One region of the Pseudarthrobacter sp. AB1 genome, then DNA from elsewhere that is predicted to be linked to it. Evidence: predicted binding sites of a transcription regulator. Region 1 holds the regulator's gene; each other region holds the start of a gene.
The links. The regulator LexA, encoded in region 1, represses DNA repair genes until DNA is damaged. The targets are predictions, from matches to a motif close to TCGAACANNTGTTCGA.
Positions count from the first base shown of each region.

Region 1 (3,610 bases):
CAAAAATGCCCCATGGCGGCCGAATGCTTCAGTGAACTGGCACGCCACGACGCCGCCGAGGCTGACGTGGTGGTCACTAACCATGCCATGCTCGCGGTCAGTGCCTTTGAAGGCCTCGCAGTGCTCCCCGAGTACGACGTTGTGGTGGTGGACGAAGCCCACGAACTGCAGGACCGCGTCACCGGTGCCGTGTCGGGGCAACTCTCCGTGGCAATGGTCCACGCTGCCGCGTCGGGCGCGCGCAAACACACGGCCATCACGGTGGATGCCCTCAACGCAGCTGCCGCCAACCTGGAACTCGCCCTGGCCGGGGTGCCCAACGGGCTGCTGCCCAACGGCCTCAACGACGAACAGCTGGACTGCGTGGACCAGCTGCGTGAGGCGTGCCGGGCTGCACTCTCTGATTCCAAGGGCGACGGCAGCCAAACGGCCGACGGCGGGCGGCAGCTCGCGCGCTCACGCCTGATGCTGATCCTCGAACTGTGTGAACGGCTCATTGTGGCCCGTGAGAACCGTGAAGTGGTGTGGTTTTCCCGCGCAAGTTCCTTCGACCCGCAACAGGGCTATGCCCAGCCCGACGAGTCTGCGCCGGCCCTGGTCAACATCGCGCCGCTCAGCGTAGCCGGAAAGCTCCGCGAAGGGCTGTTCGCCGGCCACACCGTGGTGCTGACCTCGGCCACGCTTGCCATCGGCTCAGCCTTTGAACCGGCCGCCGGCGGCCTGGGGCTCGTGGGGGAGGGCGCGCCGAGCTGGACCGGGATCGACGTCGGATCGCCGTTTGATTATCCCAAGCAGGGGATCCTCTACGTCGCAGGGCACCTGCCCAAGCCGGGCCGCGGGGCGTCGCCGGAGGCACTCGATGAACTTGAAGCGCTGATCCGGGCGTCCGGCGGCGGAGCCCTGTGTCTCTTTTCATCGCGCCGGGCCGCAGAGGAGGCCGCGGAGGCGATGCGTCCCAGGCTCGGCCTCAGCATTCTCTGCCAGGGCGACTCCACCATGACTGCCCTCGTGAAGCAGTTCGCGGACGAGCCCGATACCTGCCTCTTCGGAACCATGTCCCTCTGGCAGGGTGTGGATGTTCCGGGCGGATCATGCCGGCTCGTGGTGATCGACCGCATTCCGTTCCCGCGGCCGGACGATCCGCTGATGACAGCACGGTCCCGCGCCGTTGCGCAGGCCGGCGGAAACGGCTTTATGGCGGTTTCGGCCACCCATGCGGCTATCCGCCTGGCCCAGGGCGCGGGCCGCCTGATCCGTTCCACCGGAGATAAAGGCGTGGTGGCCGTGCTTGATTCCCGGCTTGCCACCGAGCGCTACGCCGGATTCCTCCGCGCCGCGCTGCCGCCGTTCTGGCCCACCACGGACCGCAAGACAGCGTTTGCTGCCCTGGAAAGGCTGGCCGGGAAGGGCGCCTGACTGAACCTGGACACTGTGTGGTCCTGCAAAGTCAGGCCCCGTCCCGTAGCTTGCCCTCGTCCTGGCCGAGGGGGCGTGGAGGCCCGCTTCGGGACCTAGAGCGAGCGCAGGACCGAGACGACCTTGCCCATGATTGTGGCGTGATCGCCCAGGATGGGTTCGTATTGCGTGTTCTGCGGCAACAGCCACGTGTGTCCATCGCGCTGGCGGAACGTCTTCACGGTGGCTTCGTCGTCCAGCAGGGCCGCGACGATATCGCCGTTGGCGGCGTCGGCCTGGCGGCGGACCACTACCCAGTCGCCGTCGCAGATGGCAGCGTCCACCATGGAGTCGCCGGCCACGCGCAGCATAAAAAGTTCACCCTGGCCCACGAGCTGCCGCGGCAGTGGCATCACGTCTTCCACCACCTGGTCGGCAAGGATGGGCCCGCCAGCCGCGATCCGGCCCACCAGCGGCACCATGGCGGTGTCCATGGCGGAGGGAAGTTCGGTGACCGTTCCGCCGACGCCGTGCAGGACCGAGGGCTTGGTAGTCCCCTTGGACTTAGTGGACCCGCCATCCAGCGTCAACGGCATGAGGACCTCCATGGCACGCGGACGTTTGGGGTCCCGGCGCAGGTATCCCAGCTTTTCCAGCTGCGACAGCTGGTGGGTCACGCTGGACAAACTCGCCAGGCCCACGGTGTCGCCGATTTCACGCATCGACGGCGGATAGCCGTGGTCATTCACCGAGCGCTGGATGGTTTCAAGGATCTTTTTCTGGCGGGCGGTGAGCCCCTTGGGGGTCCGTTGGGGCTGGCGGCGCGGTGTCGCCTTGCCCCCGGCGGCTGGTGCTGCCATGTTCGCCAATGCCTTTCGGTTGCCCGGATCCGCTCCGGCCGCTGGTGCCTGGAACGCCCCGGGGCTGGTGTCGGAGTTGATTGTCAGACCCTGCTGATCAACTACAGAGGTGGTTGTTCTTTGATCCAAACGTAGGCCAGCCACAGGGCTTTTTCAAACATTTGTTCTAGCGAGTCTCGACAATATTCGTTGATAAGTGCTAAAAATGAAGAAGCAAAGTTCGAACATGTGTTCTACTCGTTGCTTGCGGATTCGAATACTCGAATTTATGGACGGCCCAGGCCGGCACCGGCAAGTGGACGCGGAGGACGCGCCGGGCAGCACAGTATGGTCCAGGAGGGCTCATTTCATGTCAGCTATATCTGCTTCGCAGGACTCGCGTCCGCAGTTCGTTTCCGTGCAGGACCTCACCGCGCGGCAGTGGTCCGGGCCCCTGCCGGCTTCGGGTGCGACGCCCAGGCAGCGCAGGGAATCTTTGCCGCCGCTGCGCCTGACCCGCAGGGGACGGATTGTCCTCATTGGCATCCCGCTGGTGATCCTGGCCGCAATCCTGCTTTCGCTGGCAGGTTTCCTCAACGCACCGGCGAAGGCTTCCGACTCTGCCGCCGACCTGTCCTTGACGCCAACTGTGTCGGTTACGGTCCAGGCCGGGCAGTCCCTCTGGGCCATCGCCAGTACCGTTGCGCCCGAGCGTGATCCCCGTGATGTCATCGCGGATATTGCTCAGTTGAACAATCTTTCCGCCGGCGGCGTTGTCCCCGGACAGCAGCTCTTCGTCCCCACGAAGTAGGGAGGCTCCAGGCTCTGGAACGTGCCGCCGCAGGCCGTCACATTTTCCGGCCGTCTGCTTCGGACCTAAACTGTTCAGGTGAATGACCAGCTAGAGCGTCTGAACAGACTTCCCCTCCGGACCAACCTCCGCGGGCTAACCCCGTATGGTGCCCCGCAGTTGGATGTACCTATCCTGCTGAACGTCAACGAAAACACCCATGGGGTCCCGGCGGACGTCCGGGCCGCGATCAGTGTGGCCGTGACGGAGGCCGCGGCAGGACTCAACCGCTACCCGGACCGTGAGTTCACCGAACTCCGGGAAGCGCTGGCCGAATACCTCGGCCACGGTCTTGATGCCACCAATATTTGGGCAGCCAACGGATCCAATGAGGTCCTCCAGCAGATTCTCCAGGCGTTCGGCGGACCCGGGCGCACGGCCCTGGGATTCCCGCCCACGTATTCCATGTACCCGCTCCTGGCCAGCGGCACCGACACCGGGTACATTATTGGGCAGCGCGCCGATGACTACGGGCTCAGTGCCGAATCGGCTGCCTTGCAGGTCAAAGAGCTTCAGCCCAACATCG
Region 1 is NZ_PZKO01000007.1:45,738-49,347, reverse strand. It holds gene DAD99_RS01665 (ATP-dependent DNA helicase) at 1-1,416, shown strand, start outside; gene lexA (transcriptional repressor LexA) at 1,512-2,255, opposite strand; gene DAD99_RS01655 (LysM peptidoglycan-binding domain-containing protein) at 2,605-3,045, shown strand; gene DAD99_RS01650 (histidinol-phosphate transaminase) at 3,124-3,610, shown strand, end outside.

Region 2 (3,610 bases), on a different contig from region 1:
TAAGACGGGGAGGGCACAAATTGGGCTGGGCGTAGGGTGGAAGTTAGACGGAAGGAGCACTTCATGAAGAAAATCCTCATGGTACTGACCAGCGTTTCCGAGATTGGCGATACCGGAGAGAACACCGGGTACAACGTGGCCGAAGCTGCACATCCTTGGAAAGTCTTCAAGGATTCCGGTCATTTCGTCGACTTTGCGTCCATCCAGGGCGGCCAGCCCCCGCGCGACGAGGTGGACTCAAAAGATCCCATCCAGGTTGCCTTCACGGAGGACGAGACCACGCGCGCCGGTCTATACAACACTGCCCGCGTCGACGTCGTTGATCCCGACCAGTACGACGCCATCTTCCTTGTGGGAGGCCATGGCACCATGTGGGACTTCCCGGACAGCGAAGGCTTGCAGAACCTTGTAGCCGGTGTCTACAACGCCGGCGGCGTGGTGGGCGCTGTCTGTCACGGACCGGCCGGACTGCTGAACGTTGAGTTGGCCAACGGCTTTCGGCTGGTCGAGGGCAGGAAGGTCGCTGCTTTCACCAACGACGAGGAAGTTGCCGCAGGAAAGGACAAGGTCATCCCGTTCTTTTTGGCCGACCGGCTTGAGGAACAGGGTGCCACCCACGTCTCCGCTGGTGTCTTTGAGGAAATGGTCGTGGTCGACGACCGGCTGGTGACGGGTCAGAACCCGGCCTCAGCCGCTGGCGTGGCCAAGGAGATGGAGAAGCTCCTGGCAGAGGTCATCCACCAGGAAAAAGCCGAGGAGCAGCACGAGGCGGAGGCGCTGCGCGCCGAAAAGGACGCCGAGAAGAGCGCCAAGAAGGCTGCTGCGGCAGGCACCGAGCACTAACGCCCGCAGCGCGCTGAAACTTGGAGGCCGCCCCGCCGACGGGGCGGCCTCCAACCGGCGTACACGCGCCGGCGACCATACTGTCCAGCGCATCGCGGTCCTGCTTCAGGTTCCGCGCTCCACGATGTACGGCATCCTCAACAAATCAAGGGGCCAAGTTTGGGGCAAAACAAAACCCCTGCTTCCCTTTGTTCATAAGGTAAGCAGGGGTCTTGCCAATTGGCGGTGACGGTGGGATTTGAACCCACGTTGGCTTTGACACCAAACAACATTTCGAGTGTTGCACCTTCGGCCGCTCGGACACGTCACCAACCTGAATAGGTTACCGGAGCATACCGCCCATCCACAAAACGGCATATGTTCAGCCCCTCATGGCGAAGGGACACGTAGCGGAGCTCCAGTGTGAAGGGGCAATTGAGCCCCACTCTTTCAGCTCGAACGGACAGTTGAGGGCCTCCAATGCAGCGCCCTCGAAGTGCTGCACGGTTAGGGGCTGCGGAAGGCCGCGGAGTTGTCCACATAGACCTTCAGCCTGGCCGCTATTGTCAGACCCTCACGGGATGATTTGAGTATGGATAGCAGAGCAGCTGTGGCGACGGCGGAGGCCCTTTCGGTGTCTTTCGGGGAGCTTGCTGCAGTGCTCCGTGAAGCTTCCGAAGGCTCCGCTGCGTGTGCTGATCCGCTTCGCCGTAGAGCTGATGTTGCCCTGAAGGCCTTGGCCGCCGTCGCCTGCGGGGAGGCGAAACTGGCTGCCCTGAAGGTGCATGCGGCCGCAGGTTATGCCGCCGCTGCCGAGGCCCTTGCGGGCCCTTCCGCGTCGCCGCAGGACCATGCCGGTCAGGAGATGGCTGTGATCGCTGAGGTCGCGTGCGTGCTGACGGTCAGCGAACGCTCCGCCGGTGCTCTGCTTTCTGAGGCGCACGCGCTGACCACGGCCCTGCCGTTGACGTTCGCGGCGTTGCAGGCCGGGACGATCTCGTGGCAGCACGCGAGGATCATGGTCGACGAAACCACCAACCTAAACCCCGCGGGAGCGCAGGCGTTGGAGGCACATTTCCTGGACCCCCACGTGGTGAATCCGGCACGTGGCCCGGCCGGTGAGCTCATCCCCGGCCGGTTCCGGCACAAGGCCCGCACCTGGCGGGAACGCCATCACCCGGTCAGCATCGAACAACGCCACCTACGTGGTGTCCAGGACCGGCGGGTGGAGTATGCCCCGGACCGCGACGGCATGGCCTGGCTCTCCGCCTACCTCCCCGCCGATCAGGCCGCCGGGATCTGGAACCGGACCACCGCCGCAGCCCGAGCGCTGCAGGGACCTCATGAGGACCGGACCCTCAGCCAGCTCCGCGCAGACACCGTCGCGACCTGGCTCCTCGGCGCCAACACCACCGCCGCCGCCGGAACCGGTGATGAGGGTAGGGAAAACAGCGGCGACGCGACCGGCGAAACGAGCGGTATCGGCGACACGGGCCTGGTCGTGAGCGGCGGTGTTCCCTCGCCCCGGGCACAGGTCCTCATCACCGTGCCGGTGTTTGCGCTGCTGGGCCTCACGGATGAACCTGCCATGCTCGACGGATACGGCCCGATCCCGCCGTCGATGGCCCGGCAACTGATCGCCGACGGTGCGGAGTCCTTCCACCGGGTCCTGACCGACCCGCGGGACGGTGCACCCCTGGAGATCGGGCGGACCAGCTACCGGCTCACAAAAGCCCAACGCCAATGGCTCAGACTTCGCGACGGGAAGTGCCCGTTCCCCGGCTGCAGCAACCACTCCCTCGACAACGAAGCCGACCACATCCTCGCCTGGGCCCACGGCGGCACCACCGGCATCTCAAATCTCGGCCAGCCCTGCCACAAACACCACAGACTCCGCCACACCACAGCCTGGACACCCACTGCGGCTACCAAAAACCAACCACCTGGCTGGACATCACCCACCGGACGCCACTACACCAGCGAACGGCAGGACTGGGAACCACCCCACTGGCCACAACAACAGTCGGGAAAATGGTCAGCGCTGGCGCCCCGTGCAGATTGAGGAGTGCCCGAAGCCGAAATTCCGGGCGAACCCGTGGGGGCGTTCCCTTTCCCGAACTTCATGGTGCTGACCTTCAGCTGCCCGACAATGAACCGCCCGACCATTCCCTGTTCGCGGAGGCTCTTCCCGGCGGTCCGCTGCCCGAAGTCCCCCACCGAACTGGGACTTCTCCCTCACTGACCGCAGCAACGTCTGACCACCAACCCTAAAGAGAATGCAGGGTTAGGGCCGTGGCAGGGCTATAACGCGGGCGGGGTTAGGGCTGGCAAGGCTGAGGCGGGCAAAACAGGGCAGCCTCCCATCAACAGTGCGAACGGACAGTTACGGCCCCGATTTCAGGGCTCCAAGTGTCATCTCGCACGGAGTGGGTGTCGCGGAGAGCCCCCGCGGACTAGATTCATAAGCAAGATGGCTAACTCAGGCAAAGAGGCACAGGCAACCGCGTACTGGACTACGGGGCCGAAACACGGCGAGCTTCGGAACGAGGCTCTGCACGCCCCCGGGCCCGGCGAAGCTTTGGTCCGCACGCTGTATTCAGGCATCAGTAAGGGCACGGAAATTGTGGTCCACACCGGCTCCGTCCCACCACGCGTGGCCGAGGAGATGCGCGCGCCGCACCAAGAGGGCACCTTCCCGTCGCCCGTGAAGTTCGGGTATCTTTCGGTGGGCATTGTGGAGGAGGGGCCCGAAAACTGGGCGGGGCAGAAGGTCTTCTGCCTCAACCCA
Region 2 is NZ_PZKO01000018.1:54,256-57,865, reverse strand. It holds gene DAD99_RS05465 (type 1 glutamine amidotransferase domain-containing protein) at 64-843, shown strand; tRNA gene DAD99_RS05460 (tRNA-Ser) at 1,064-1,153, opposite strand; gene DAD99_RS05455 (HNH endonuclease signature motif containing protein) at 1,415-2,884, shown strand; gene DAD99_RS05450 (zinc-binding alcohol dehydrogenase) at 3,293-3,610, shown strand, end outside.
Region 2: the regulator LexA is predicted to act here: its motif matches at 1,278-1,293, upstream of DAD99_RS05455 (HNH endonuclease signature motif containing protein).

Region 3 (3,610 bases), on a different contig from region 1:
ATCCCGGCGTCGCGGACGGCACCGCGGGCGCGGTACCCGTTCTGCATGCTCATCAGCGTGACGCGCTCGGAACCGAAGCGGTCAAAGATCCGCCGGTATACGTTGTGCCGTTCGGCGCTTTCGACGTCGATGTCGATGTCCGGCAACGTGGCCCGGTCCCGGGACAGGAAGCGTTCGAAGATCAGGTCGTGTTGCAGGGGGTCCACCTGGCTGACATCAATGAGGTAGTTGACCAGGCTTGAAGCCCCGGAACCGCGGGCGGCGGCCCTGACCCCCATGTCCTGGATCATCCGGGAGACCTCCGCGACCGTGAGGAAGTAGGAGGAAAACCCCAGGTTCCTGATGATCCCCAGCTCGTGCTCCAGCCGCGAGCGCATGTCCTTGCGGGCTGAGCCTGATATCCCAGGGAACCGCCTGCTGATCCCGGACTCACAGCGCTGCACCAGTTCATTGTGCGGGTCCTGGCTGATGCCTATGACCGATGCCTCGGGGACTACCGGCTGCTTCCAGCCCATGTCAGTCACCGGGTCGATCCGGCAGAAGTCGGCGAGCGCCTCGGTCTGTGCCATCAGCTGTTTGAGGTCCGCCGCGCCATACCCTGCGGCGCGGATGATTTCCTTGCCGAGCTGAAGCATCTGCGCAGAGGATTTGAGCCAGGCCTGCCCGTTGGGCTGGAGCAGCGGTTCGGCCGCGAGTTCGGGGAGGGACTTCAGGGTCCGGGCGGAGTCGAGCACGTCTGCCGTGGCGGCACCGTCCTCTGCGCAGTAGCGGACCGCGTTGGTGAGCACGGCCGGTACATGGTGTTCTTCCGCAAGCTTGAGCATACGTACCGCATGGGCGGTGCTCAGGTGCGCCCCGGGGGCAGTGAGCTGGGAAACGACTTCCGCCACCAGGGTTTTTGCGGGCATGGCGTCCAGCCAGCCTTTGAAAAGGGTGCGCGGACGGAGGTAGCGCCGGCCGCTCATGGCCCGTCCGACGTCGGAATCCGGGCCGATCAGTACTGTCAGGACCGGTTTCAGGGTTTTGGGGTCGAGCGTGCGGGAGGCGAGTTCGGCGCGGGTGACAGCCACCGGTACCGCTCCCCCGGCTTTGCCGGAGGTGCGGGCATGGGCATCGGACACCAGCCGGCACAGGGCCCGGTAGCCCGCCCCGTTGTTGTTGCCCCGGGCGAGCACCACCACCCTGCCGGCGAGCTGGGTGCGGTGGTCGCCGTCGTCGTCAAAAACCGCAAGGTCCACACCCACGATGGGGTCGATGCCGGCGGCCATGCAGGCTTTGAGGTGTTTGATGGTGCCGTACAGGCCGTCCCGGTCCGTGCAGGCGAGCGCGGTTGCGCCGTCCGCGGCGACAACCTGGGCCAGTTCGTCGGGCCACGCCACGCCATAGTGTGCGCTGAAGGCCGTGGAAACGTGAAGGTGGGAGAAGCTCATGCCGTTTGGGGCCGGAGTGCGTCGTGGATCCGCAGGATCCTCCAGCGGCCGCTGCCGACATGCCTGCTCAGGTCCAGGGTAAGCGGCTCTCCTGCATCCCGAGGGCCGGCACTCTGCGGGTCCGCCTGTACTTGGACGCGCCAGATTTCGTGGTCCACCAGCCCCGGCCCGCTGCCGAGGGGCGCACGGCGTTCCTCGGCCCACCACTGCCGGCGTTCGTACCACCGGACAGGCTCGGCGCACACGGCGTAGTGCCGCCCGGCCCACTGGAGTTTCAGCGGCTGGCCCGCGGGGGTGCAGACGACGTCCACGGACTCGCTGAACATACCCATGGGCGCCTCCCGGAACTGAACGGAGCTGATGCAAGATGCTGATGCAACAGCATTTATTCGAACACATATTCGAATAAATCCAGTCTACGACGGCGCTCCGACAAAACCTAGACAGGGGTGGACGGACGGGCAGCAGGAGGGCAGGATTGTGGCATGAGCACCCATGACGCACTCCTCAAGCACGTAAGCATCAAGGCCCAGGACGAAAAGCTCGTGGCAACCTTCGATATCGACGGCAACATACCGGGGGCAGGTGCGTACGTAGTGGGACTGGTGGCGGCGAGCCCTGATTACTCATCACAAAGACGGTTGGGCATTGAGTTCATGAACGGGGAGGCCATTGCCTTCTACTCGTTCAGCCATGACCAGAGCGCCGAGGAAAACTATGATCTTGCCGGTGTGACACACTCGGGCAACACCATCACGGGCAACTTCCCCGTCGCGGCCGTCCATGGCCTGGGCAAGGGACACGTCATGTCGGCCTTCAGCGAGGCCGACGGCCGGGAATTCCAGTCGGGCGTCGCCGTCGACGAAGCGCTCTAGGAAGCACGGCACTCCAGGAAACACCGGGCAGGTGCTGCCGGACCCGTGTCCGGACAGCACCTGCGGCGGCGTCAGTTGGTCTCTTTGTGGACCTTCATTTCGAGTTCGATAAACCCTGAGATCATGGCCCGGTAGGTTGATTCCACGATGTCCGGATCGATGTCCTTCTTTTCCGCGGCGGACCGTACATGCTCAATCACCCGTTCCACCCGGCCGGGGGCACGGACTTCAGCGTCGTCCCCCTTCAGGGTTCCGGCGATCCGTATCAGGCGTTCCCGCCGCGCAATGAGCGTGACAATCTGCTCATCAACTTCGTCGACCGCAATCCGAACGGCTGCGAGCTGTTCCTTGTCGGCCAAAGCATCCCGATCGTTTCCTTGAATTGTTGCCATCTTCTGACAGTATCGAAGCATGCAGCCCAGAGTCGACTTCATCTCACTAGGCGTTCGCAGTGTTGACGCCTCCCGCCGGTTCTACGCCGAAGGCCTCGGCTGGCCTGTCCACCGCGAGTTCCCCGGCGATGTGGTGTTCATCCAGGTCAACCACGGCCTCATCCTTTCCCTGTGGGATGCCGCGCAGATGCACGCCGAGGCCGGCGTAGGCGCTCCTGGCCCGGTCCCCTGCATCACACTCAGCCACAACCTGCCCAGCACCGAGGCGGTTGACCGGGTCATGGCGGAGGCGGCCTCGGCCGGGGCCACCATCGTCGCCGCGCCGGTCACCCAGCCCTGGGGCGGGTACAGCGGCTATTTCGCCGATCCGGACGGCTTCCGCTGGGAAATTGCCTATAACCCGACCTGGACAGTGGACGACGGCGGCCAGGTCAGCGTTTAGGGGCCGGGCACCTCTGCCGTCAGCCGGGTCAGCGAACGGACCACCTCAGAACAGCGCCTCCACCGGCCGGATGAGCTCCGGGGAGTTGTTGCGTACGTTGCCCACCTCGGTGCCCACGGAATCCACGTGCCAGTCTGCGGCGACGTCCTTCACGTGGGCCCGGACCAGGTCCACGAGGAAGGCGGCGTCGTCGATCTGCGGATCAAGCCAGGACGCCATCGTGGCCCGGTCCATCGGCAGCGGCACGCGGTCATGCAAGGCAGTCAGCTTGCCGAAGATTGTCGACTCAGCACCGGGCGGCGGGGTGTCTGCCGTCAGGATGGATGTGGAGAGCACCCACCGGCCGGGGTCACCCTCGGCCGTGGACGGATCCTTCCACCACTCGTACAGGCCCGCGAACACCAGCCCGCTGCCTTTGCCCGGATGGACGTAGTAGGGCTGCTTGGCTTTGCCGGTGCCCTGCTTCCATTC
Region 3 is NZ_PZKO01000065.1:16,135-19,744, reverse strand. It holds gene DAD99_RS17685 (DNA polymerase III subunit alpha) at 1-1,430, opposite strand, end outside; gene DAD99_RS17680 (DUF6504 family protein) at 1,427-1,762, opposite strand; gene DAD99_RS17675 (hypothetical protein) at 1,916-2,305, shown strand; gene DAD99_RS17670 (chorismate mutase) at 2,377-2,697, opposite strand; gene DAD99_RS17665 (VOC family protein) at 2,717-3,139, shown strand; gene DAD99_RS17660 (SOS response-associated peptidase) at 3,185-3,610, opposite strand, start outside.
Region 3: the regulator LexA is predicted to act here: its motif matches at 1,820-1,835, upstream of DAD99_RS17680 (DUF6504 family protein).

Region 4 (3,610 bases), on a different contig from region 1:
CACCGAGGACCTGCTGCGCCGCAGCGATCACCGCAGCGTCCAAGCGCTCGAGTCCGACATCCGCAAATGGGTCAGCGAATGGAACACCAACCCCACACCCTTCACCTGGACCAAGACAGCAGAACAGATTCTCGAATCAATCGGCCGACTTCTGAACCGAATTTCTGGCGCAGGACACTAGCCCTGAAGTACGTCGGTGTCACTTTTCCTCACAGGAGCTGTGAGTTCCGCACACGGCGCGAATTCAGCCACAGCAGAAGTCCGACGACGGCCGCGGACAGCATTGCCAGCGCACCGGTGACCACCAGGCCTGTCCGCACGCCAAACTCCTCCGTCAGCCAGCCCGCCAGCAGGCCTCCCAAAGCATGCCCGCCCAGCAGCAACAGCAGGTACAGCGCCATCACCCTCCCGCGCACTTCTGGGCCCGCCTCCACCTGCACGGCCGTGGCGGCGCTCGTCAGGAACACCAGAGTCATCAGGCCCACCACGGCAAGCATCACCATCCGGTGCTTGCCGGCGGGAAGTTGAAGTTGAGCGACGGCGGCGTGTCCACCGCCTGGAGCGAGCACGTCCACCTCGACGGGGCCGAAGCGGTGCAGACTTTCACCGAGTATCCGCTGGAGGGCGTGCCGTCCCTGACACGGCATGCGGTTGGTGCTGGTGATGGCGCGCACGCCGCCTGGTACCTCGCGACGTTCCCGGACCGCGACGGCATTGAAGCGGTTGTGGACCGGTTGCTGGCCGAATCAGGAGTGGCTCCAGCTGCCACGGCCGATCGCGGCGTGGAGCTCGTGCGGCGCCGTTCCGACGATGGCGGCAGCTTCCTGTTCGCGATCAACCACTCACGCTCGGCCGCCGCTGTGCAGGCTACCGGTGTTGACCTGGTGACCGGCGCGCCGTTTGCGGGGATTGTTGAGGCCGGTTCAGTAGCGGTTATCGCGGAGGGCTGACGCTTTTCGCGTGGTCCCGGACCCCGGTTTTGCCCAGGCCCGGGACCACCTTCGCTGAATGTCTTACCCCCACGGCAGAGTAATCCTATGGAGGGTTTCGGGGATCAGCTTGCGGGGAACAGCTGTCATACGGCCGTTCTAGTGCGCGTTGCCTCGCCCACTGGGGGCGCCTCCGACACTGACCTTGTCGACGGCGGCAATAATGTCGTACCCTCACGGCAGAGTATTCCTATGGAGGCTTTGTCCGAGCGGCTTGAGGGGAACAGCGGGAGTTTCGCCGTGCAGACGACGCACGCCGCTCCGCCCGTTCGTAGCGCTTCCAACCGCCGAATGCCCGATGCCGGCCAGAATGTCACACCCTCACGGCAGAGTGTTCGTATGGAGGCTTTGACCCAGCGGCTGGCAGGGAACGGCGGCGATTCCGCCATGCATGCGCCGGCGAGCCTAGCGGCGGCGATCGCGTTGGTCCGCGCCGCAGTTGCTGCCGCTCCGGACCAACTGGCCATGGCTGACTACGTGGACGCAGCAGACTTCGCCGGCCATGCCGAAGAGCTCTCCCGACACGTGGACTACCTCCAGATCCTGTCCGCAGGTGCCGTGGACCGCACCCGAACCCAGGCCATCACCAAGGCCGCGACCACCCGGGCCACCAAGTCCTGGACCACCGGCTGGGACAACGGCATCGAAACCGTGAACGAAACCGACACGGCCTGGCCCGCCGAAACCACCACTGACTCCGTTCCACGGTCCCCGGCGGACGACGGATGCAAGAACACCGCCGAGTTCCTACGACTACGGCTCAGGATCGGGCTCGGCGAAGCCAAACGCCGTCTCCACCTGGCTCACGCCATCCTGCCCGACACCTCCCTCACAGGCGACTCCGTACCGCCGGCACGGGAACACCTCGCCGCAGCATTCTCTCCCGCCACCACCCTGGCAGCCCCTGGCACTGAGACCGTCACCGAGCTAGAGTCCGTGGCAGATTCCGGGCCCGTGGTCTCGTCCCGGACGGCAACCATCATCAGCGCCACCCTGGACCGCCTGAAGCACCACACCACCGCAGAGAACCTGGATCGGATCGAACACGATCTGACCCGCACGGCCGCCACCGCGGACCCCGACTTCGTCGCCCGCATCGCCCGCCGCTGGGCCGAAACCCTCGACGCCGACGGCACCGAACCCACCGAAGAAGCCCTCCGGCACACCCAAAGCGCGTTCATCCGCAAACCCCGCCACGGCCTCCACCACCTCGAAATCTTCGCCACCACCGACCAATACGAACACTTCGCCACCATCATGAACGCCGCCACCAACCCCCGCACCCACCAACCCGCCGGCGCAAACCCCAGCCAGGACACCAGCGAGTGGCAGGACAACACGGTGGACCTGGACCGGCGCACCCGCAACCAGAAACAACTCGACGGCATCATCACCGCTTTCAAAGCGGCCCTCACCACCAACAAACTGCCCACCGCAGGCGGAAACCGCCCCCAAATCATCGCCACCATCAACTACCAAGACCTCCTCCCCCACCTTCCGGCCCCGGACACCAGCGCCGGTACAGGCGCAGCCACCGAGACGGAGACTGGGGTAGGGAATCTGCCTGGGACTGCGAGCAGCAGTACGGCTTCGGAACCCAGTACAAGTTCGGGCAACTACATCTTCACCGGGCCCGTCGCGGCAACCACCCTCCGCAAACTCGCCTGCGACGCCGACATCATCCCCACCCTCCTCGGCACCCACGGCGAAATCCTCGACCTCGGCCGCAAAACCCGCCTCTTCACCGGCGCCCAACGCCTCGCCCTGACCGCGCGCGACCAAGGCTGCACCTTCCCCAACTGCACCATCCCAGCCCCCTGGTGCGAAGCACACCACATCACCTACTGGTCCCAACAAGGACCCACCAACGTCAGCAACGGCGCCCTGCTCTGCTCCCATCACCACCACCTCATCCACAAAGAACAATGGACCATCCACCCCCGCAACGGCGTCCCCTGGTTCACACCCCCACGCCACATCGACCCCACCCGAAAACCCCAACAAAACCACTACTTCAAACCGCCACCGCCACCACCCAAACGCGAATAGACGACACCGCAACTTGAAATGGCAGCCACAGCGCGAGCAGGCGCTGCCCCCGCGCGAGTAGGCAAGAGTGCAACGCAAAGGCAGCTACCGCCACGAGTACCTGTGCCACTGCGGCGCGCCGGGACTGTCCACCTCAGAAATTCGGATGACGCGGGGACGTCTACCCGTCCGCAGGCAAGGTAGTGCCCGCCCGATCGCCCAGAGCTCCGGCAGCGGTCATGCCGATAATCTCGAGAAGGACATCCTCGTCACGGCGGATATCTGTGACATTGACTGAGCGGGCCGATTTCTCGACGCGGCCGGCCGGGAACCCATTGACCGCGATAGCCCATGAGTCAGCGGCCGGATCGTTGGACTCCCAGCTGACTTTGATCACACTGATCCCGCCGACCGTGGAGAGAACCTCCACCTGTACGTTCAGGGGCGCGGCCAAGCGATGATACAGGGGCGTTGTGCTGATGCGAACGGGGGTCTCCAAACGTCGGTGCCGCCGGCAATCCCGTAACCCGCAGAATCATGACTCCTTGAAACTCTGCCTTGTAGGTGTGCTTGAGGACAGGATCTGTGGTGGT
Region 4 is NZ_PZKO01000046.1:64,771-68,380, reverse strand. It holds partial or broken gene DAD99_RS12140 (transposase) at 1-181, shown strand, start outside; partial or broken gene DAD99_RS12135 (MFS transporter) at 210-503, opposite strand; gene DAD99_RS12130 (Beta-galactosidase C-terminal domain) at 546-950, shown strand; gene DAD99_RS12125 (HNH endonuclease signature motif containing protein) at 1,329-3,038, shown strand; gene DAD99_RS12120 (hypothetical protein) at 3,199-3,471, opposite strand.
Region 4: the regulator LexA is predicted to act here: its motif matches at 1,076-1,091, upstream of DAD99_RS12125 (HNH endonuclease signature motif containing protein).